Regions from separate parts of the Sporomusa aerivorans genome, predicted to be linked through region 4. Evidence: riboswitches for the same ligand, from Rfam matches in the RefSeq annotation. Region 4 holds a riboswitch; each other region holds the start of a gene.

Region 1 (5,574 bases), 170 kb from region 4:
CAGTCACACGCCCCTCATGCGGCAGGCAGCCCAGGATGGCGCGAATAACCGTTGTCTTGCCGCTGCCACTTTCTCCCACAATTGCCAGGATTTCTCCTGCATCGAGCGATAAATTTACATTCCGGACGATTTCATGTTCCGCGTAGGATACCGAAAGCTCCGATACCTCTATCAACATCTCAGTTCTCCTTCACGCGATCTATTTTTTTGCCGGTCTAATCTTATTGGTCAGCCAGTAATAATCGGACGGATACATCTTCGCGCCTGCAATCGAGGTCGAGCTGATGATGTTGGTTTCCGGATAACCCAGGAAAAGAGCCGCGCCATCGTTCATGATGATCTGCTGAATGTCGACGATGAGCTGACGGCGCTTTTGATGGTCGAACTCTGTGGAGAGCTGGGCAAACTTCGCATCCAGCTCCGGATTACTATAGCCTGAGCCATTCTGGGGGTTATCGCCGTTTTTATTCGTTCGCCAGTACCAGTTCAAAAAGATCTCCGGATCACCGGTATTTGCCGTCGTGATATTCGATATCAAAAGGCCATAATCGCCGTTAATCCCCATTTTGTCGATCAAATTATAATCTACTGTCTTGATTTTTACATCAAAGCCAACCTTCTTCGTATCTGACTGCACGGCCTCAGCATAAATCGGCAGCTCCGCGCGGCTGTTGTACACTACAAAATCTACAGTGAGCTTCTTGCCGTCCTTTTCGAGTATGCCATCGCCGTCCGTATCTTTCCAGCCGGCTTGAGCCAAAAGCTGTTTCGCCCGTTCAACATTGTAGCTGTTCGGATCCTTGAGCTGGTCAAAGCCGTAATCCATAGACGGCGGTACAGGCGCCTTGCCTTCAATAAAAGTTCCTTTCAGAATAACCTCATTGTACGCCTTTCTGTCGCAAGCGCTGATGAAAGCCGCACGAACCTTGGGGTCGCCCAGGACTCCCTGCTGGCTAATACGTGCAAGTACTGTGCGCAGCGAGGAAATTCTGTCGATATGAAACTTTGCGGTATCATTAAAGAGGCCGATGTCGCCTGCTGCAATGTTAACTGCCATGTCTACCTCGCCGGACTGCAGAGCCATCGCCCTTGTGTTCGGATCGTCAATGGACGGGATCTCAACTGTTTCATACGGCACTTCGCCGTCCCAGTAGTGCGGATTTTTTACCATGACCGCTTTATCCTTGACGAAGGACTGGCACATATAAGGACCGGTGGTAATCGGACCTTCTTTGGCAAAATTACGTCCTGCTTCAGCCGATACATCTACAATCAAGAAAAGCGGATCGGCTAAGAATCCCGGCATATTCGGCTCCGGCTTTTCCGTACGGATGGTAAGCGTCTGACCGTCAGCATTCATGTCCTTATACTTAAAGAAAGTCGTCGCGCGCTTATTCTTGGCAAAGGCTCTTTCCAGAGAAGCCTTGACAGCGGCAGCATCCAGCGACTTTCCGTTTGAAAATTTCACCCCGTCTCGGATTTTGAAGGTCCATGTCAAATGATCAGCGCTGATCTGCCAGCTTTCAGCCAGCCACGGCTGTACATTCATTTTTTCATCAAATTTTGCCAGGCTTTCCCCCATGCCATAACGCATGACCACCCAGCCAAAATAATTTTCCGTCGGTTCCAGCGAATCCGCAAAATTTGTTACACCAATTTTCAGTGTCTTTTTGTCGGCTTCCTTTTTACCGCTGCCGCCGCAGCCTGCCATAAAGACCGCCGACATGCAAATCATCAGCAACACACAAATAAATCTTCCCAAGCCCTTCATAAACCTCACCCTTTCTATGTTCTCACTCAGTTTGCCCGCTGCGGATCCATGATGTCGCGCAGGCTGTCTCCCCAAAGGTTAAAGATTGCTACAACTGCCAGAATCGCAGCCCCCGGATAAATCATCAGCCAGGGAGCCGTCTGGATATGCTGTCTGCCCTCGTTGAGCATAAGCCCCCATTCCGGTGTCGGCGGCTGCGCGCCAAAGCCCAGAAAGGACAATCCGGCAAGTTCCATGATCATCGTACCGATATCCATGGCGGCCGTCACAACAATGGTTGGCAGGATATTCGGCAAAATATGGCGCCAAAGGATGTGGAGCGGTCTTGTTCCATTGGTTACGGCTGCCGCGATAAAATCACGTTCACGCAGCTTCAGGGTAAGGCTGCGTCCCAAACGCGCATATTTTGTCCAGCTCACGGCCGCCAGCGCCAGAATTGTATTGAGTATATTCCCGCCCAGCATGCCGGCAATGGCAATAGCCAGCACGATGCCCGGAAAAGCCAGCATCATATCCACAATGCGCATAAGCACTGTATCCACCTTGCCGCCCGAGTAGCCGGCGACCACACCAACGAATGTCCCTATCACCGAAATAATGGCGACTAGCGATAGCGTCATTAAAAGGGAGGTCCGCGTCCCGTAGAGAATTCGCGATAAGCAGTCACGCCCGAGCTTGTCCGTACCGAACAGGTGCTCCGCCGACGGCGCCTGCAGCGACTGCCGCATCACCGCATCATACGGGTCGTAAGGAGCCAGCCATGGCGCCAATACCGCCAGGCCTGCAATCATTAGAACCAAAAACGTAAACAGTCCAAACAGGAATTTATCTTTTGTCCAAAACGACACTCAGCGCCCTCCTTTCTTCAGCCGCGGATCAAGATATGTATAGGAGATATCAACCAGCAGATTAATCCCCATATACAAAACAGCAATCCAGAGGACAAAGCCCTGTACCAGCGGATAATCACGCATCTCTATGGCATGTACAGCCATCTTGCCAAGTCCCGGCCAGGAGAAGACCATCTCAATAACAGCCACGCCGCCCAACAGCCAGCCAATCGACAGGCCCAGGAGCGTAATGAGCGGCAGACATGCATTCGGCAGCACATGCCGCCAGAGAATTTTCCGCATGGGAAAGCCTCGCGTCCGGGCACCAATGATATAATCCTGTCCCAGTTCCTCCAAAACCGCCGTACGCACCTGCCGCGTGTATTTAGCCGACATCGCAATGGCCAGCGTTAACGCGGGAAGCACCATCCGGTCCGGCGACACCACACCGCCTGCTATCGGGAAAAGCCTCAGCTTCAGCCCCAAAACGTACAGCAGGATAAGCCCTACCCAAAAGCTCGGCATAGACACGCCTAAAAACGAAATGCCGCGAATCAGATAATCAGCGGTACGGTTTCGATATACCGCCGACAGGATCCCGCACGGAACCGAGATCAACAGCATCATTACCAGAGCCGAGCCTGCCAGTACCAACGTTCCCGGCAGGCATTGCCAGAGCCGGTCGGCTACCGGCATCTTCGCCGAATAGGACATGCCCATATCCCCCTGCAAAACACCGGCAAGCCAGCGGACGTACTGTACATGAAACGGCTGATCCAGCCCCAGCTGTGCCCGCGTCTCGGCAATCGTTTCCTCCGAAACAATGGTATCGCCCACCTCCAGCAGCATCTCTACCGGATCTCCCGGCGACAGATACATCAGACAAAACGTCAGGAAGCTGACACCGAGAAGAGTAATAACCATCTGCGCCAAGCGATGCACAAGCTCTTTTCTCTTCAAATCACCATCTCCTCTCTGTCAAAAAATAAAAATCCGTATAGAATCGTTTTCTTAACTAAAAGAAAAGGATTCTATACGGATACAGACAGACTGCCCATTCAGGCGCAGTGCAGTTATATGCAGACAATCAGAAAAAGCATAGACTGCGCCTACACATCCATTTCCTTATCACTCGTAAGTCAACAATGAATCTTATTATAAGCAGGCTTTCTGGCTCATAGATCATAACCTTCGCTTCCGTCTTCCCAGAGTTTCCTCCAGTGACGCTCTTTTGAAGCAGGCTCCCTATTTACAGCTGCGGGACAGCACAGGATTTTCACCCGTTTTCCTCTCATCGCTCAGCAGCAAATGCTGCCGACACTTATAACGTTCTATATAAAATTGTCATTAATAAGCAAAATTAGCCATTAAATATTATGTTTACTATTATATAAATGCGCTTTGGCATTTGTCAATCCAATATTTTACTATATTAACTATAAATAATCAATATATCCTTTGTTTTTATTGACGATGACGATTTTTGATACAAACTACACTACGTGAGTTATAACTCATTTATCCTGTAACTAACCCGCACTAAGACTCCTACATCTATAAGCGGGAGATAAGTGCGGCTAAGTTCCTGGATAAGGGCGACTAAACTTCAGGTGGGGTTAAAACCCCATCTGAAGCTAAGTCTACTTTATCGTCTGTATTGCAGGCGATTGGCGACAATGCGTCGCTTTTTCCGCAACATTTATCATTGCATTTTATTCTGGATAAAAAAAATCTACTGCCAATTTGTCAGTAGATTGTATAACTATTTTATATTTATTTAATTATTCATACCGCAATGCATCAATCGGATTCAATAGTGCGGCCTTCCGGGCAGGGTAAAGTCCAAAAAACAGGCCAATCCCAACGGAAAACGCGAATGATATGATAATCGGCATGGATGTAATCACGGTATTCCAGCCGGCAACAGAGGAAATGGCATATGAAGCGCCAATTCCTGTGGCGATGCCGATTGCCCCGCCAATGACGCCGATAACAATGGCTTCAATGAGAAACTGCATGAGGATATTGGCATATCTGGCTCCCAGGGCCTTGCGGATACCAATCTCCCGGGTTCGCTCGGTGACAGACACCAGCATAATGTTCATAATGCCGATACCGCCGACCAAAAGGGAAATGGCCGCTATACTGCCTAACAGCAGGGTAATGGTCGCTGTCGTTTCCTGGGCGGTAGCCATGACGCTGGCCAGATTACGCACGGTAAAGTCATCGTCTTTGTCGGCGGTAATGCCGTGACGGGCCCGCAAGAGGCTGGTAATGCCATCCTGAACCTGGTCCACCACTTCGGCATTAGCGGCCTGGACACTGATGGTCTGCACGTAGGTAATCCCCATCATGCGTTCCTGAGCGGTGGTAAGCGGGATGATGACCGTGTCGTCCTGGTCTTGCCCGCCGGCCGACTGCCCCTTGCTTTCCAGCACACCAATTACCGTAAAGGGTGCGTTATTAATACGAATACTCTTACCGATCGGATTTTGCGTGTCAAACAAATTGGCGGCCACTGTAGTACCGATGACGGCTACCCGGTTACGGCTGTCCACATCGTCATCGGTAATAAAGCTGCCGGCCTGCACACTTAAATTACGGACTTCTGTATATTCCGGCGTCGTCCCCTGGACACTGGTAGTCCAGTTCATATTGCCGGCTACCATCTGATACTGCTTGCTGACACTGGGCGCAACAGCGCCGATGCCGTCAACCTCCCGGGCAATCGCCTCGGAATCCTTCAGCGTCAGGGTAATATTGGAGCCGGCGGCCTGCCGCACCCCGGAGGAAGAAGCCGCTCCCGGCATAACAATAATCAGGTTGCTGCCCAGGCTGGCAATGGAGCTGGATATCTTATCCCTGACCCCCATACCAATCGACACCATGGCAATAACGGCGCCGACCCCGATGATGATCCCCAGCATGGTAAGGATTGAGCGTAGCTTGTTGGATACAAGTGCGTCTAAAGCA
Region 2 (5,574 bases), 2.4 Mb from region 4:
CGCAGTCAAAACCATTCTTACCTCCCGCACGTTTATCGAAAAAGGAAAGCTTGAGGAATTGGCGGCAAGATTGGCTGACAAGTTCAGGATTATTTACCTGGAAGATGTCAGGGGGGAGATTGGCCTTATTGATAAATTGACAGGCCTATATAAATACCTTAGCGGTGAAAAGGCAGCCGGGGAAGGCAGCCTGATCCTGTTTACCAGCGGCAGCGAGAGCAAACCTAAAGGGGTAGTTCTGCGCCACGAAAATATCCTTGCCAATATTAATCAGGTATCCAGCGTAATAGATTACACGCAGCGGGATAAGATGCTGAATGCGCTGCCGATGTTCCACTCCTTTGGCCTTACAGCCGGCACCTTGTTGCCGGTACTTAATGGTGTTGAAGTATTTCTTTATCCGAGTCCCCTGCACTATAAAATGCTGCCGGAAGTTGCTTATGACCGGAATGTGACCTTGTTGTTGGGTACGCCAACATTCCTGTACGGTTACGCCAAATACGCCCATCACTATGATTTTTACAGTTTGCGCTATGTTTTGGCCGGTGGCGAGAAACTTAAGGACGAGGTACGCCAAATGTGGCAAGATAAGTTTGGTATCCGTATATTTGAAGGTTACGGCACTACCGAGACGGCGCCGGTGTTAAGCCTGAATTCGCCATTGTTCAATCGGGCTGGAACAGTAGGCAGATTCCTGCCCGGTATCGAATACCGTACTGATGCGGTGCCGGGGATTGAAGCCGGCGGCAATCTAATAGTAAAAGGCCCTAATGTCATGGCCGGATATCTGCTGTATGGCAAAGGTTTTATACCGGCGCCGGTATGGTACGATTGCGGCGACATTGTGAGTATTGACAGTGAAGGTTTCGTCAGTATCAAATCGCGGCTCAAGCGCTTTGCTAAAATTTCAGGCGAAATGATTAGTCTGGATGCCGTTGAAAAAGCCGCCGAAAAATGCTTCGGCACCGACCGCAACGCAGCTATTAATGTACCGGATGATAAAAAAGGGGAGAAAATCATACTCTATACGATGCACCCCAATGCTTCCAAACAGGCGCTCCGGGCGTTTATGGGTCAGTCCCGTCAGAGTATGCTGGCAATGCCGGCGGAAGTTATTGTAATGGATAAATTACCTCTGTTGGGCAGCGGTAAAACCGACTATGTCACCCTTAAAGGCTTGGCAGTAAAGGAGGCGCAAGAAGATGCCTAGACTGTCGCCGCTGAGGGCGCTGTTTACCGCTCAATTTCTGTCAGCGTTCGTGGACAACATGATACTATTTATTATTCTAGCCATAATTAGGCGGGATGGTTATCCGGACTTTTACCTTTCTTTTGTACAAACTATTTTTTTAGCCTCTTATATTATGTTATCACCCTGGGTCGGACGTTTGGCCGATAGGAAGCCCAAGGCTGAAGTTCTTATCATTGGCAATATCGTAAAAACCGCCGGTGTGTTGCTATTGTTTGTTGGCTTTGATCCTGCGCTCAGCTATGCGGCCGTAGGCCTGGGGGCGGTTATCTATAGTCCCGCCAAATACGGTATATTACCATTTCTTACCCGCAACGGGGATGAACTGCTTAGAGCCAATGCCGGTCTGGAAAGTTATACAATTCTAGCTATTTTAGCCGGGTCGGTAGCCGGCGGTTTCCTTTCCGATCTGTCCATAACCCTGGCACTGGGAACTTGTGCGCTTTTATATGCCTCATCCATTGGCATTAATATCATCATACCTAAAGACGCGGGTAATAGAAGTATCGGCTACAACCGTGCAATTAGTGAATTTTTTGCAGATACGGCTGTACTCTTGCGTAATCCGCAGAGTCATTACTCCCTGATCGGGACAGGCTCCTTCTGGATGGCTTCGGCTGTGCTCCGGATGATTATCTTTGCGTGGGTACCGCTTACTTTGGGGATAACCAGTGGTACCGCTATCAGTATGATTATCGCTGTTACCGGCGTAGGCATTGCTGTCGGCGCATTGGTTACACCTTATCTGATTAGTATCAGAAACTATCAACGTACCGTTTGGTTCGGTTTGGCGATGGGGTTAGCTATATTAGGATTTCTTAAGATTACCAGCCTGCCGGTAGCCGTAGCCGGGCTGCTTATTGTCGGAGCGCTGGGCGGGATATACATAGTTCCCATGAACGCCTGCCTGCAGCAGGTAGGTCACCATACCATCGGTGCAGGCAAAACCATCGCCGTTCAGAATTTCATGGAAAATACCTTTATGTTTTTAGGAGTCGGCCTGTACACGCTGGCGACCAAAGCAGGGGTTGCAACCAATGTGTGTTTAGGGGCTACGGCTTGTTTTCTGCTGTTTTTGGTTAGTTATATGTTTTGGCTGGTAACTAAAAAAGCGTGATTTTTACACCATTTTGACGGCGATTGTTTTATGTCGGCAACCCCGCCCCCTATGACACTCTGCTGGAAAGTATCATTCAATATATATTGACGCCAGAGCGATTGCTTTGCTATAATGTCCACAGTTAGAGTTACATATGCGCGGTTAAGGTGCCGCCGGTTAACTGCCGGAGGAGAATAGGGAAGTCTGAGTATGGCCAAGCCATACATACGCGCGGGCCCGCCACTGTACCGGAGGAGAACTTGCATTTGCCACTCGTCAAGGGGAAGGCGCAAGCGTCGATGAACCGGGAGCCAGGAGACCTGCCTTACACCGTTTGCCAAACCTTCATGGAAAAGAGGGCTTTTTTGGGTACACCAAAAAAGCCCTTTGTTTTTTACCCACCCGCTCCGGTCGTTGCAAGGAGATACACCGAAGCAATCGCATGTCTTATCTTATACCTACAGCGTAAATCATACAAAACAATGGAGGTTATTATGGATTTATTGCAAGCAACCCTAGCTAAAATCACTGCTCCGGATACCGCCATTATGCAGCAGATACAAGCCCGCCTGGACAGCGTGATTCGTCCGGCAGGCAGTCTTGGCCGGCTGGAACAGATGGTCAGACAATACGCCGGCATAACCGGAGAGCTTGAGCCGCGCCTGCCGCGCAGCTGCATGGTAGTGGCCTCGGCCGATCACGGTGTGGCCCGCCAGGTCGTAAGCGCTTATCCTATAGAGACGACTATGCATATGACTGCCAATTACCTTATCTCCAAAGGGGCCAGTGCCAATGCCTTCGCTAATTTCAGCCAATCAGACATGGTCGTGGTTGACATGGGCGTGGCCGGTGATTTATCCCATGTTCCCGGTCTGTGGCACCGGAAAATTGCTTATGGCACCAGGGATTTTACCCAGGGACCCGCGATGACGCGGGACGAAGCCATACAGGCTATTGAAACCGGTATTGAAATTGTGAACACTAAAGTAGGTGAGGGCGCTACCTGTTTCAGCCTTGGTGAAATGGGGATTGGCAACACAACGGCCAGCGCCGCCATTGTCGGCGCATTCACCGGATTGTCGCCCGAGCAGATCACCGGGCGGGGAACGGGAATCTCAGACAGCCGGCTTGAGGTTAAAATCGGTGTTGTCCGCCGCGCGCTGGAGCTTAATAAACCGGATGCCGGCGACGGACTTGATGTATTGGCCAAGGTAGGCGGGTTTGAAATCGGTGCATTGGCCGGTGTCGTTTTAGGCTGCGCCGCCAACCGCTGCGCTGTGATGATTGACGGACTCAATACCACGGCGGCGGCTTTAATCGCCAACGCCATCCAGCCTGTCTGTCAAAAGTATATATTTGCCTCGCATCTGTCCGGCGAGCCGGCTCACATTATCGCTTTACGCCATCTTAATCTGGAGGCCTGCCTGGATATGGGGGTCCGTCTCGGTGAGGGGATTGGCGCTTCGGTAGCCATTGATATGTTGCGGGCGGCCATTAAATTGCTGGGCACTACAGGAGGTCAGACTCATGCTTAAAGATATTATTGCGGCAATAAAACCTTTGGATGAGCCGGCTATGGAACGCTGCCAGGTGCGTTTGGATAACTTAACCAAGCCGCTTAACAGTTTATATTCTTTCGAGCATATCGTCAGGCAATTGGCGGGAATTACCGGCAATTCCCGCCCGCGCAGCCTGAACAAAAGCATTGTCATTATGGCGGCTGATAACGGAGTGGCGGCTGATTTGGCCTGGAATAAGGCGCAAGTTACGACCCAGCAGCGGATCGCCGGCTTCTGTCAGGGCAGCGCGGCTATTAATGTGTTTGCCGAACATGTCAAAGCTAAGCCGGTTTTAGTGGATATTGGCGTAGCAGTTGATTTGCCGCCGTTGCCTGCTGTACGTCATGAAAAATTGGCCTATGGCACCGGAAATATAACGAAAGGGCCGGCTATGACCAGTGAGCAGGTGCTGCAGGCTGTGCAAACAGGAATCGAAGTTGCCCGGGAAGAAATCGCGCAGGGTGTACAGGTAATTGGTCTGGGCGAAATGGGGACCGCCGGACTGTTACCGGCAGTGGCTGTTACCGCTTGCTACAATGCCAGTGTACTTGCGGAATTATCCGGCTATGAAGCCGAATTGGTCAGTACAGCCCTGGCAGTCAACTCAACCTCTCCCGAGGAACCGCTTGCAGTGTTAAGAAAAGTGGGCAGTTTGACCATGGCCGGCTTGGTTGGCGTTATTTTAGGGGCGGCTGCGGGGCGGGCTGCAATCGTACTGGACGGTCTTGCTACCAGTGCGGCAGCTCTCATAGCCGTCAAGCTGGCGCCGCAAGTGAAAGACTACCTGCTGGGTTCGCATTTCGCCGCTGAGCCGGCGCACCGGGCAGCTTTGGAATTGCTAGAGCTACCGGCCTACCTTAAACTGGACATGAATTTGGGGGAGGGAACCGGGGCGGCGATGGGGATGTCATTGGTTAACGCTTCACTGCATGTTATCAATGATATGAAAACTTTCGGTGAAGCAGAGGTTGCAGTTGCCCAGGACGGACCGGGGGCATTAAAGCAAAGCCATAGTGTCAGGGATTAATACCCAGGAGATACAAAGTATTCAGCCGGCCGAAGACTGGTGGTATGATAACCATCACCGGGTTCCATTGCTTATATACCAGAAGAACTTGTCCGCCAGGAAATAAGGACTATCGGCGGCCAATCGATATTATGCCGACAATCGCCTACCTTATGGGTGTGACTGGCGAGGAATAGGGGCGGTCCGACATGGGGCGCAAGTTGCTCAATACCGGTAAAAATTTTGCCGTGCAGGGCTGGAGATTGCCGATAAAGCTATTAATAGCAGTTATTTTGGTAAGCGGTAGCTGTACGTAGATAGTATGCAGAAGGCGAGTCCCGGCTTCGCGGGTAAAGAGCCTTCTGCATTTTTAATATTGTCAGAATACAATAGATATGCTAGTATGGTAGTATGGTAGAAAACAAAAACGAGGAGGGGTTATGATTTGCTGCTTATCGAACAGAACCCTCAGGAGTCTATTCGTGAATATGTATACAGATTTTTAAAGCTAAACATTATCCATTTAAACCTTCCTCCCGGCCAGAATATATCCGAGCAGGATGTGGCAACGCAATTGCAAGTAAGCCGGACGCCGGTCAGAGAAGCGTTTATTAAGCTGGCGCAGGAGAATTTGCTGGATATTATTCCGCAAAAGGGGACG
Region 3 (5,574 bases), 480 kb from region 4:
TTGCCGACTGCCAAGCCGGCCTGGGGTTCATAGTACCAGCCATCCGGCAAGTCCCGGCGGTAGCCGTACCGGGCGCTGATACCGCTGGCCCAACTGCCGTACTTGGCCGTATTGACGCTGTCGCTGTCATGAAACCGGTAGTCGTTTTCGATTTTTGTCATCCGGGCAGCCAGGTCCAGATAGCGGCCATTGTGGCCAATCCAGGAAGCATAGGTGCCCATGCTCGTGCCGGTCAGGTCTCCCCGGCCTGTGGCGTAGCCGGTGCCGGCGTCCAGCTGGCCCAGCATCAGGCCGTAGTATAAGGTCCCGTTATAGAAGTCGCCCTCCCGGGCCTTATCAAATCCGGCCTGCAGTCCGTTGTAGCTTTGGCTGACGCTGCGCCCGTACGCGCCGCGGCTGTTCAGTTTCCCCCGGAAGCTATGGGCCCATACCCCTTCACTCACCGGCCTGTCCGCCGCGCCGGCAAGGGACGGCGCGTCTGTATTGCCGTAATGCCGGGCATGCAGCTCATCCATGCGGGTGAAGAGATTGCCCTCTTCAATACGCCAGATATTGCGGTAAGTCAGTTGGGCATCACTGGCCATTTTGCCGGATTCGGAGATAACACCGGTATTATAGGCTTTGAGCGCCACCAGCACGGCCTTGCCGGCATGCAGGTTGTTCCAGTCGATGACCGGCACCAGTTCATAGAGCCTGAGAGGTCCATCCATCAGTGACGCCTGGCCCACGACATTGACCTTGCTGTAATCGGCGGCGCTGAAGTCGGCGGCTATGTAGTTATCATAGTTACCGGGAGCGCTCAGCGCCAACGTCTTGCGCTCATAGATCGAGCCTACGCCCCTGACCAGCTCTTTCCAGGCCGGGTCATAGGCGGACTGGATATAGACCGTGCCGCCCGCTCCCTCAAGTTGTTTGACGGTTATACTTGCCCCAGTGAAACCGCCATTGCCGCCAATGAGTTTTATATTGGTATTGATACGAAAGACCGCATCCCCGGCCAGCGTTAATTTATCAATCGTAAAATGATACCCGGCTATCTGCTTTTGCGTGTTGTCGAACCCGCCGGGAAACTGGGACGTGGGCAGATAGAGCAAAGCCTGACGTCCGGCCAAATCCAGCATGCTGCCGGCATTCAGGGTAAGGTCGCTGACCGTAGCGTATACGACCAGAGCATTCGTTGCCGGGGTCCGCATGTCCAGGGGACGCCATCGTTCGCCGGCATTCAAGGTTATGGCCGTCAGATACTTCTTGGACGTGCCGGCCAGGTGGCCATTGCCGCCGACAGCACTCGTGGAGGTCCAGGTATCATAGCCGTCCACCAGTCCAATATATGTCCAGGTATTCTTGGTGTCGGCCGGCGGCGTAAACGCAGCCGCCGTATGGATAAACAGCGCTGCTATGTTCAGCGCCAGCAACCAGACCAGGCTGAGCACTATGCATTTGGCCCCGCGCACGCCGCTGCTGCAGCGGACCGATTTCATCCGGCCGGTGCTTTTCGCCAGCTCGGACACCACCTGCCAGCAGGCGCGGGCCCGGTTCCAAATGATTTTATAGATATGGTTCAAAGGTGATCATTCCTTTATCTTGTTCTCTCCCTGTGGTATTCTTTGGCCTATCGCTTCGAAGAGCGATGCAATAAAAAAAACTCCCGCAACGGAAGTTTTACAGCAAATTCACCGGGATTGTCCGGTAATCTTATAATCTCCTCCCCGTCGCTCGCAGGTAACATGGTGATTGTCGGACAGGCAGTTCTCCTGACTCCGGTTCATCGCTGTCCCGCGCCTTCCCAAAGCTGACGCTCCAGTGGCCAATATGCGAGACTACTCCCCGTTACAGTGGCGGGACCGCGCCGGTATTTCACCGGACTTCCCTATTAAGCCCTTGCGGGCACCTATCCCAAGATATTCGGTTGTTCTTTCGGTTTCAACTTATGACGTATAGTCGTGGATTATGACTGTTTTTATCCTCTCAGTAAAAACATTTTTTCCAGGGGACTCTTTCACTACACTTCGGTGCGGACATAATTTCCGTGCATTTTCTCAGCACCTGGATTGAAGCCGGGTGCTGTCTGCGCTATAATGGAGACAATCGTATGTGGAACACACCCCTGTTTTCCGTTCGATTGTCTCCATTGGCAGCTGTTGCTCCAACGTGACGTTGGGTGACAAGTGTCTTTTGGACACATTTCTAGGTATACTTTGCCCTTGGTTGGCGGCTTATTGAGATAAGCCTGCTGTGGTTTAGGTTGCTCTTTTAGCTGCCTCCTTTCTGCTGTACTAGAATTTAGCTAGAAGTACATATTTTCGGCTACCCAGGTGCTTGTCTGCACATCAAAGGTAGCAAGGTACGCCAAATAAGCAGCATGTTATTAAATCATATCTTTAATCCAATACCCTTTGCGCAATTAAATTGCACTACAAATCATTATAGTGCAATTTAATTACACAGTCAATACTTTTACTTGAAACGGTGTGTGATTTGATGCCATCTTTTGGTGAACGTTTAAGTCATTTACGAAAATCACGAAAGCTGAAAGCTGAGGATTTGGCAGATGCTGTTGGAGTCAAACGTCGGATCATATTTATGTATGAGAAAAACGAGTCAAAACCAAGCTTTGAAGTTCTTATCTCCTTTGCCGAGTATTTCGACGTGTCTCTGGATTACTTGGTTGGCAGATCAGACGAAGCTCGAAGAAAATAAAAGTTGCAAGGCAGAAGCCTTCATCATTTCATTTAAACTTCTTTGTGCCATTTGCACACTTCATATACATATTATAAATGTGCAATTGGCACAAAGTCAATTATTTTTAAGGAATGATTGCATGATTTTATCAATATTGGCGGAAAGACTTAAATATTTACGTGAACACCGTGACCTTAAGTTAAAAGAAGTATCTCAGGCTGTTGGTATCACACCAAGCGCCGTTGGATCACTAGAACACGGAAGAAGACCTATAAGTGTCGAGACACTTATTAAAATGTCTAATTTCTATGGTGTGTCTACTGATTGGCTACTAGGGTTAACAGATAATCCCAAAAGAAATTAGTTCGAAGTAACTCGCTATTTTTTTTGTATGCCTTGTCTTAATATTGACTGGTGCCTGCTGCATTATAAATAGATATATCTAATCCTGTGACTAAAATTTTATATTGTCTAAAAATCCATCCATAATACTGAATTGGTCCGCAAAAATTATAAACTTGTATCTCCTCTAATTCCTAATAACACTCATTCATGCAATCGCCTAATTATAAATTAGCTTATTAAAAAAAATTTTCAAAAATAGAAAGGAATCTGCGATTATTCACAAATTAAATACCTTAATAAGATAATTTCGAAGTATAAATTTACAAAGGAGGGGCAGATGGATAATCGTCCTTTATGGGAAAGACTACTTTACTATTTTATATCCTTTATTTTGCTAATATTTTTAGGGTGGATATTAATTTATAATCTCCAACATCAGCAATCTATAGATACGAATAATCTTTTGATTTTACTATTAATGGTCTTTATAACTTTAGGTTTTGTTTTTGATAAAATCTCACTTGGTAAAATATTATCGGTCGATCGTCAAGTAAAAGAACTAGAAAAAAAACAGAAAACAATCAATGATGATAATCATAAATTTAAAGAAGATATAATGAAAACTCTTTTAACCTCTATAACACAAGTAAATCAATCAACAAGAACATCAAATAATATTCACATTGCTTCTGTTTTACCAGCTACTCCTGAAGATAAAAATACTTCAGAACAAAACGAAGAAAGTAACACTAATTACGAATTATCTTGTAATGATAATTTAAATAACCAAAACTCCTGTATCTCTTCAATAAAAAATACGGGAAGTACCAACCCTTCCCATAAAGATTATTATATACCTGCCCAGCTAAGACCGTACATCTCAATGGAAATGCTTGATACTCTAAAGACTTCAAATTGGAGAAGAGTTCTAACTAATAACATAATCGCAATGATTGCAATCATTTCTTGTGCTAGAAAGAAAGGAATAAGGGCAGATTCTATATCATTTGATGTAAAAATTGGCTTAAATAATTCTGACTTTGTTAGTAAAAGAATTGTCGTATTTGATGGCTTTTCCAAAGTTTTATATGCTGATTTATTTTTTGAAGTTCGAGTATGTCGCATACCTTATAAAATAAACCTTGACAGAATAGAAGTTATGCTTAATCAAATAAGAACTTATGCGACAGCAAACGGCGTTCAAGCTAAATTGATATTTATTAACGCTATTTATGACGACGATAAATCCGATAACGAAACCATATTTTTGAGAAGAACTCTAAACCACCATTTAGAGCCTGCTATAAAACAGGGCTTATTAGAGATTGATACATTTGAAGCAACGCAAAGTAATATCCTTGATGTTTTTAGGCTAAACTGCGAAGCCGCAGCAACCAATCTAAAATTAGAATAGAATGATACATCTTATCCATAGGTACGTCAGAATATAATCGACTAAAGAAAAGGGATTACTCTCTCATCTTTAGTCGATTATTTGTTCTAGAGAATACCAAAAGGTACCGTCAAGATAGTTTCGCACGCTTACTGTCTGGTACCGTCAAGAGGTACCGTCAAGATAGTTTCGCAAATTCGTTTGCAATCCATATTAAATAAAATCAGTCAGCACTAAAACCCGACTCAAGGTCGGTAGTTTCTAAGTGTTTCATATTCATATACTTTTTACTGCCCCACTGGGTTCCGGCAACGTGACGAAAGCGGGCGCAGACTAACATGAGGGCAGATTGGCCGTCAGGAAACGTGCCGACTACTCTTGTCCGGCGCTTAATTTCTCGGTTCAAGCGTTCAATCACATTGTTCGTACGAATTCTTGTCCAATGCTCATAAGGAAAGTCTGTGTAAGTGAGCGTTTCATCAATGCTGTTTTCTATCTTAGTGGCAGCTTCTTTGAGCTTCATTTCTCTCAGGGATTGAGCGACCTGTTTGGCCTTTTCTTTGGCAGCAGATTTGCTTTCCTGGGCATGAATTGCTTTAAGCATTTTAGCTACTAGTTTGACTTTGGATCGAGGTACTACTGAAAAGACATTCCGATAGAAATGGACGGTGCAACGCTGATATTTGGCTTCAGGAAACACGTCGTATACCGACTCCAACATCCCTAGGCATTTGTCTCCTATAACCAGATTTACACCAGTTAGGCCACGGTTTTTTAGCCATTTGAAGAACTCTGTCCAACTGGCTTTATCCTCTTTCATACCTTCGGCAGCGCCCAGAACCTCACGATAACCCTCTTCATTGACTGCGATTGCCACAAGTACACTCACATGCTCATATTCACCGCCCCAATTGCGGCGCAGATAAATTCCATCCACATAGATATAGGGATATTTCTGGCCCTGTAAGGGGCGGTTTCTCCACTCTTCTATATGGACATAGGCTTTCTTATTTAACTCGCTGATAGTCGACGGAGATACCTTGGTTCCCCACAAAGCTTCTGTAATATCCTCCACTCGCCGGACGGATACGCCGGCCAGGTACATTTCAATTAGCGCTTCCTCTACGGAGCTTTCCCGGCGGCGATACCGTTCA
Region 4 (5,574 bases):
CAGCCGCAAACCCTGGCCGCACAGGCCCTGGCTGCGGCCGCCCTGACTCCCGGCAACACCAAAGTCGAAGTCGAAGGCAACATCCTGACCATGAAAAATACCGCCACCTCGGCTACCAGCAACAATCTGCTCGACGGTACGGTTAACATGGCCCTGACCACCGGTGAATCCTACTGGAAAGGCGTTGCCGACAACGCCGGCGCCGACAAGCTGGGCACCTTCAACCTGTATTTAAAGAACGGCGCGCTATGGATTAATGATTCCCAGGGAAAAACCTATAATCAGACCAATGCGGGAGTCCTGCAGGGCGTCTTTGACAACATCAGCCATGTCACCAGCTTCACCGGCGGCGACAGCGACGCGACCCGGGGCATCATCCAGCAAAAGAGCAATACCGGCATCGCTATCGACAACTACAGCGGCAACACCATGGTCATCTACGGCCATAACAGCCAGAACCCCGCAGAAATCATTGGCGGCGGTCTCCGCATCGAAAAAGCGGCGACCGGTTCGGCCATCACGCTCATGACCGACAGCAGCGGCATCAACGTCGCCGAAGAGAATACCGTCAACGAAGTACTGAACGCCCTGGCCGGCAAACTGACCTACGACGGCTACCAGACCGCCAAAGCCAACCTGACCGGCAAAGTGGCCATCGGCGAAGGCCTGACCGCGCCCGGCATCCTGTGGAAAGTGGGCGATATCGAGTTTAACAGCGCGACCGGCAGCCTGGCGTCCGGCTCCGTAATCACCCCGGACAACCCCATCGAATACGGCCAGTATGAAACCATGGTCATGAGCGGCGCCAAATCGGCCATGGTATCGTCAGCCATGCTGTGGCGTACCGAAAACAACGACCTGCAAAAACGGCTGGGCGAACTGCGTCTGTCGCCGGAGAACGGCGGCATCTGGGCCAACGTCTACGGCGGGAAATCCAAATACGACCAGAACAACACCCGGTACAGCACCAGCTATAAAGCCGTCCAGATCGGCTATGACAAAGAAGTAAATAGTGGCTGGCGGGTAGGCGCGGCCGTAAGCCACACCGACGGCGACAGCGACTACATCCTGGGAGGCCGGGGCGACAACACGGCCACCAGCCTGTCATTATACGGCAGCTGGCAGGGAGACAAAGGCCACTACAGCGACATCGTCCTAAAAGGCGGTCAGATAAAAAATGACTTCACCGTCTATAACGAGATGGGTCATAAAGTAGAAGGCGACTACAAAACCAACGGCCTGTCCGTGAGCGCGGAATACGGGCGGCGGATCGAATACGGCAAGGGCCTGTACGTAGAACCGCAGATGCAGCTAAGCTGGGGCCGTCTGCAGGGCAAAGACTACACAGCCACCAGTGACGTAAAAGATGGGGCCGGCAACTACCGGACCATGAACATCAGCCAGGACGGCTTTACCAGCCTGGTAGGGCGGATCGGTGTAGGCGTGGGCCGTCTGACCGAGAAAAGCAGCATCTACGCCAAAGCCTTTTTGGCGCATGAATTCAGCGGGGATTTCAGCAGCCGTTTTATAGCCGAGGAAGCCAAAAAGAGCCGTGTGGACCTGGGCGGCAGCTGGGCCGTATTCCAACTGGGCGGCAGCACAAAAGTAAGCAACAACGCCTATGCATACGCCAACCTGGAAAAGAGCGTAGGCGGGGATGTGGCTACAGAATGGCGTCTTGACGCAGGCATGCGCTGGAGTTTCTAGTAAGGATCCAGAACTGTCCGTTCTTATGGGCAGTTCCGGCTAAAGCAGACTTAGCTTCAGCTGGGGTTTTAACCCCACCTGAAGTTTAGTCGCCCTTATCCGGGAACTTAGCCGCCCTTATCTCCCGCTTATAGAAGCGGGAGCCTTAGTGCGGGCTAGTTACAGGATAAAAATGTAATTTGCAGCAAATAGTTTATATTTTAAACTATTTGGGGAGGTCAGGACAATGCAGCCACAGTCGGAAAGCTGTGATTCCAGGCAGGGAAGCGCCCGTATCGGCCGGCTTATTATGCAGCTCAAGCGCCTTAACCGGCACTCGTACCAGTTTGGCGCCGCGGGCTGCTTAACGCCCAGTGAAATAAATATCATTGATGAGATTGGTGCTGACGGCCGGATTTTGATGAGTGAACTGGCGGCGCACTTGGGGGTTACTAAGGGAGCGGTAACCCAGCTCGTCTGCCGTCTGGAGGCTAAGGACTGCGTTCAGCGCACGTCGCATGCCACTGACAGCCGGGCGACGCTGGCTTCGCTGACTGAAAAGGGCAGACAGGCTTATCTGGCGCATGAACAGTTAAATCAACAATTTTATGATAAACTCAGCACCCGGCTAACGGCTCAGGAAATAGCCATTTTTGAAAAGTGCATTGATAAGATTTGTGAAGTATTAAAAGAATAGGAAAAGCAAAAAGACGGTTGAGGGGATTACACCAACAAAAAAATTTCATGACAAAGGGACTGGAAAGGCTTTCTGAAATATTGGAAGCAAATAAGAAGGAAAGTTAGAGCTATTGACTTCCCGGTGAATCCAGTATATATTTTAATTGGCAACAATTACATACCATGAGTTAGGTGCCCTACGGGGCTTAATAGGGAAGTCCGGTTAAAAGCCGGCGCGGTCCCGCCACTGTAACGGGGAGCAAGCTTAAGATATGCCACTGGGATTAATTGTCCTGGGAAGGTTTAAGCAAGCCATGATCCGGAGCCAGGAGAACTGCCTAGCTGACAGTCGCCGTTTTACCCACGAGGCATGGGGAGGGGATTACAGTTTACTGCTCTGCTGGATATTTTCCATTACAAAGGTGGCATACTGCACTACACTCCCGGTTCATACCGGGAGTTTTTATTTGTCCTGATAGAAAGTATAACTTTCGCCTGGATAAGGGCAACATCGGCTTCCGCTTTCGCCAAAGGCTCGGCACAAGCCGTGTTTTCTTTATAACGGCTGGATACACTCCGCCTGCCCTTCGGGGGACGAATTAGGTTGCCAAGAGTCTCTAGAAACGGAGGTATTAGTAATATTATGAAAGGCATTGATTACTTGCTGCCGCTGCTGGGCAGGCATCATCCCGCTACGCTCAGGCATTGTCACAGTGTGGCCATGCATATGTTCGAGTGGTCGGCCTGCATGGATTTTTCTACAACGGAAATGAATAAGGCCTTTGTCTGTGGAATGGTGCATGATATCGGCAAATACTGCCTGCCGACTGTACTGCTAAATAAAGCGGGAGCATTGTCGGAGCAGGAGCACGAGGTGTTTGAGCTTCATGCGGCATATGGCGAAACCATCCTCAAGGCCTTTGGCCTGGCGGAAATAAGCCCGTTTGTACTGTACCACCACGAACGGTATGACGGGGCCGGTTATCCGCAAGGTCTGAAAGAAGCGGCAATCCCTTTTTTAAGCAGAATGATCGCCATATGTGACGTATTTGATGAAATTACAAACCGCCAGAAGCAGCAAGATAACCTGGACGGTCAGCAGGCGCTAACGGAAATCGGGCGTCTGGCCGGGTCACAGCTTGATCCCTGGCTTTGTGAACAGTTTATAGACTACATACAAAAAGTTTCCCGCTTGTATTATGCCAAAGAGCTTAGTTGATTGATAGAAAAGTCAATAGAGAGTTTCTAAAACCTTGCCGGAATATACGATTTCCCGGTTTACAATACTTCACGGAGGCGATAATGCAACAGTCCATTACAAGCATCAACTGGCAGGATCATAAAAAATTTCTGGGTTTAGCCATACCGCTTATCATTTCTTATATTTCCACGCCGCTCCTGGGGGTGGCCGATACGGCAATCATGGGGCGCTTTCCCCAGGCCGCCTATATTGGCGGCGTTGCCGTTGCCGTGCTGATTTTTAACACATTATACTGGCTGCTGGGATTTCTGCGCGTCAGCACCTCCGGGTTCAGCGCCCAGGCATGCGGTCGCGGCGACAAGCAGGCCATTACGCTGGCGCTTGTCAGACCAATGCTTATTGCCCTGTTGCTTGGCGTGCTGCTGGTACTATTGCAGTGGCCGATCAAAACCGTGGCGTTTGCCCTGCTGTCCCCCGGTGAAACCGTGGGCGCTCTGGCCGGCGCCTACTACGATATCAGGATCTGGGGAGCGCCGTTTGTGCTGGCCAATTATGTAATGAACGGCTGGCTGCTGGGCATGGCCAAAGTCAAGCTTTCCCTCTTTCTGCAGGTGCTGATGAACGTGTTGAATATCCTGCTGGCGCTGCTGCTGGTTATCGGCTTCGGCCTGGATGCCGACGGCGTGGCGGCGGCGACTCTGCTGGCGGAAATGGCAACCGCCTGTATCGGCTTTGTGCTGATACGCAACCTGCATGTGGTCAGCCTGGACGGGCTTACGCCAGCGATGTTATTTGACCCGGACGCCTTCCTGACTATGATGAAAGTCAACCGGGACCTGTTCATCCGGACGGCTTGCCTGCTTACCGTATATAACCTTGTCGCCGTTTATGGCATCCGCTACGGAGACACGGTCTTAGCGGCCAATGCCGTGCTTATGCAGCTCCATTTTGTCATGGCCAACTTACTCGGCGGCATCGCCAATGCCGGCACTGTGTTTGTGGGACAGGCCATTGGCGAGAAAAACCGGCCGCTCTACCGCAAAACCATTACGCTGACGGCTTTCTGGGGCGGGCTGACGGCAGCGCTGCTGGCCCTGAGCGCCAGTTTCCTCGGGGACCCGGTCATCCGGTTGTTTACCACGATCCCGGAGGTTCGGCAGGCGGCGCAGCAGTATATGCCCTGGATCGCCGTATTTCCGCTGACCGCGTTTTGGGGACTGCAACTGTACGGCATCTTTACGGGCGCCACGACAGCCGGTCCGGTCAGAAACTCCATGCTGTACTCTCTCGCCGCCTACTTTATCTGCCTGTGGGCAGGTGTGCCCGGCCTGGGCAACCACGGCGTATGGCTGGCCTTTATTGTTTTCAGCCTGGGGCGGTCGCTGTTTTTATGGCTGTATTTGCCGGGACTGAATAAATCTGTGGACAGGCTGTCCGCCGCCGTCAAATTGTAGGCTGACAGCGACTAAAGCCTATGACTGCGCGGCATAGCCGCCACCAATTATGAACTGACAGCGCAGGCGTGCAGCGCTGAAAAAAATTCGACATATTTCCCGTTTGTTTGAACAGGATTCGCATCTGAAAGGAGCGTTGTTCGCCATGAACAAAGAAGACCTGGTTATCCGTCCTATTCGCCCGGCAGATATTAAGGCTGTGCAAAGCTTTTTACTGCGGCAGCTTAAAGAACTATTCTCCCAGGAAGGCCAGCCGGCTATGACCGAGGATGTCTGGGGGCTGGAGAAACGGTATGTAGAGCCGGCAAACTGCAATATGTGGGGAATATTCACCCCGGCAGGCGAAGTTGCCGGGACGGCCGCAATTTGTACGTACAATGACCGGATTGCCCTGCTGAAAGGCCGCTATAACCTGCCGGTAACGGCGGAAGTAGGGCGGTGCTATATTGATCAGCGCCTGCGGCGGCAGGGGCTGGGCGCTAAACTGCTGGCAGAAATGACAGCCTTTTGCCGGGAACAGGGATATGCCATCATGTACCTGCATACTCATAGATT

Evidence for each region. Region 4 has a riboswitch for cobalamin ahead of SATMO3_RS05315 (HD-GYP domain-containing protein). Riboswitches for the same ligand answer to the same signal wherever they lie in the genome.
Region 1: linked by a shared signal. The riboswitch ahead of nikB (nickel ABC transporter permease) and the one ahead of SATMO3_RS05315 (HD-GYP domain-containing protein) in region 4 are both predicted to bind cobalamin.
Region 2: linked by a shared signal. The riboswitch ahead of cobT (nicotinate-nucleotide--dimethylbenzimidazole phosphoribosyltransferase) and the one ahead of SATMO3_RS05315 (HD-GYP domain-containing protein) in region 4 are both predicted to bind cobalamin.
Region 3: linked by a shared signal. The riboswitch ahead of SATMO3_RS03335 (TonB-dependent receptor domain-containing protein) and the one ahead of SATMO3_RS05315 (HD-GYP domain-containing protein) in region 4 are both predicted to bind cobalamin.

The regions. Positions count from the first base shown of each region.
Region 1 covers NZ_CP156926.1:1,030,286-1,035,859, reverse strand. Annotated here, with positions in the region: gene SATMO3_RS04680 (ABC transporter ATP-binding protein) at 1-178, opposite strand, end outside; gene SATMO3_RS04675 (ABC transporter substrate-binding protein) at 200-1,771, opposite strand; gene nikC (nickel transporter permease) at 1,798-2,619, opposite strand; gene nikB (nickel ABC transporter permease) at 2,620-3,561, opposite strand; cobalamin riboswitch at 3,744-3,941, opposite strand; gene SATMO3_RS04660 (ABC transporter permease) at 4,383-5,574, opposite strand, start outside.
Region 2 covers NZ_CP156926.1:5,311,774-5,317,347, reverse strand. Annotated here, with positions in the region: gene SATMO3_RS25445 (AMP-binding protein) at 1-1,210, shown strand, start outside; gene lplT (lysophospholipid transporter LplT) at 1,203-2,366, shown strand; cobalamin riboswitch at 2,497-2,691, shown strand; gene cobT (nicotinate-nucleotide--dimethylbenzimidazole phosphoribosyltransferase) at 2,843-3,883, shown strand; gene SATMO3_RS25430 (nicotinate-nucleotide--dimethylbenzimidazole phosphoribosyltransferase) at 3,876-4,934, shown strand; gene SATMO3_RS25425 (GntR family transcriptional regulator) at 5,359-5,574, shown strand, end outside.
Region 3 covers NZ_CP156926.1:722,775-728,348, reverse strand. Annotated here, with positions in the region: gene SATMO3_RS03335 (TonB-dependent receptor domain-containing protein) at 1-1,565, opposite strand, end outside; cobalamin riboswitch at 1,727-1,910, opposite strand; gene SATMO3_RS03330 (helix-turn-helix domain-containing protein) at 2,482-2,700, shown strand; gene SATMO3_RS03325 (helix-turn-helix domain-containing protein) at 2,669-3,046, shown strand; gene SATMO3_RS03320 (hypothetical protein) at 3,365-4,441, shown strand; partial or broken gene SATMO3_RS03315 (IS256 family transposase) at 4,644-5,574, opposite strand, start outside.
Region 4 covers NZ_CP156926.1:1,200,727-1,206,300, forward strand. Annotated here, with positions in the region: gene SATMO3_RS05305 (autotransporter outer membrane beta-barrel domain-containing protein) at 1-1,707, shown strand, start outside; gene SATMO3_RS05310 (MarR family winged helix-turn-helix transcriptional regulator) at 1,934-2,383, shown strand; cobalamin riboswitch at 2,538-2,721, shown strand; gene SATMO3_RS05315 (HD-GYP domain-containing protein) at 3,008-3,583, shown strand; gene SATMO3_RS05320 (MATE family efflux transporter) at 3,667-5,019, shown strand; gene SATMO3_RS05325 (N-acetyltransferase family protein) at 5,165-5,574, shown strand, end outside.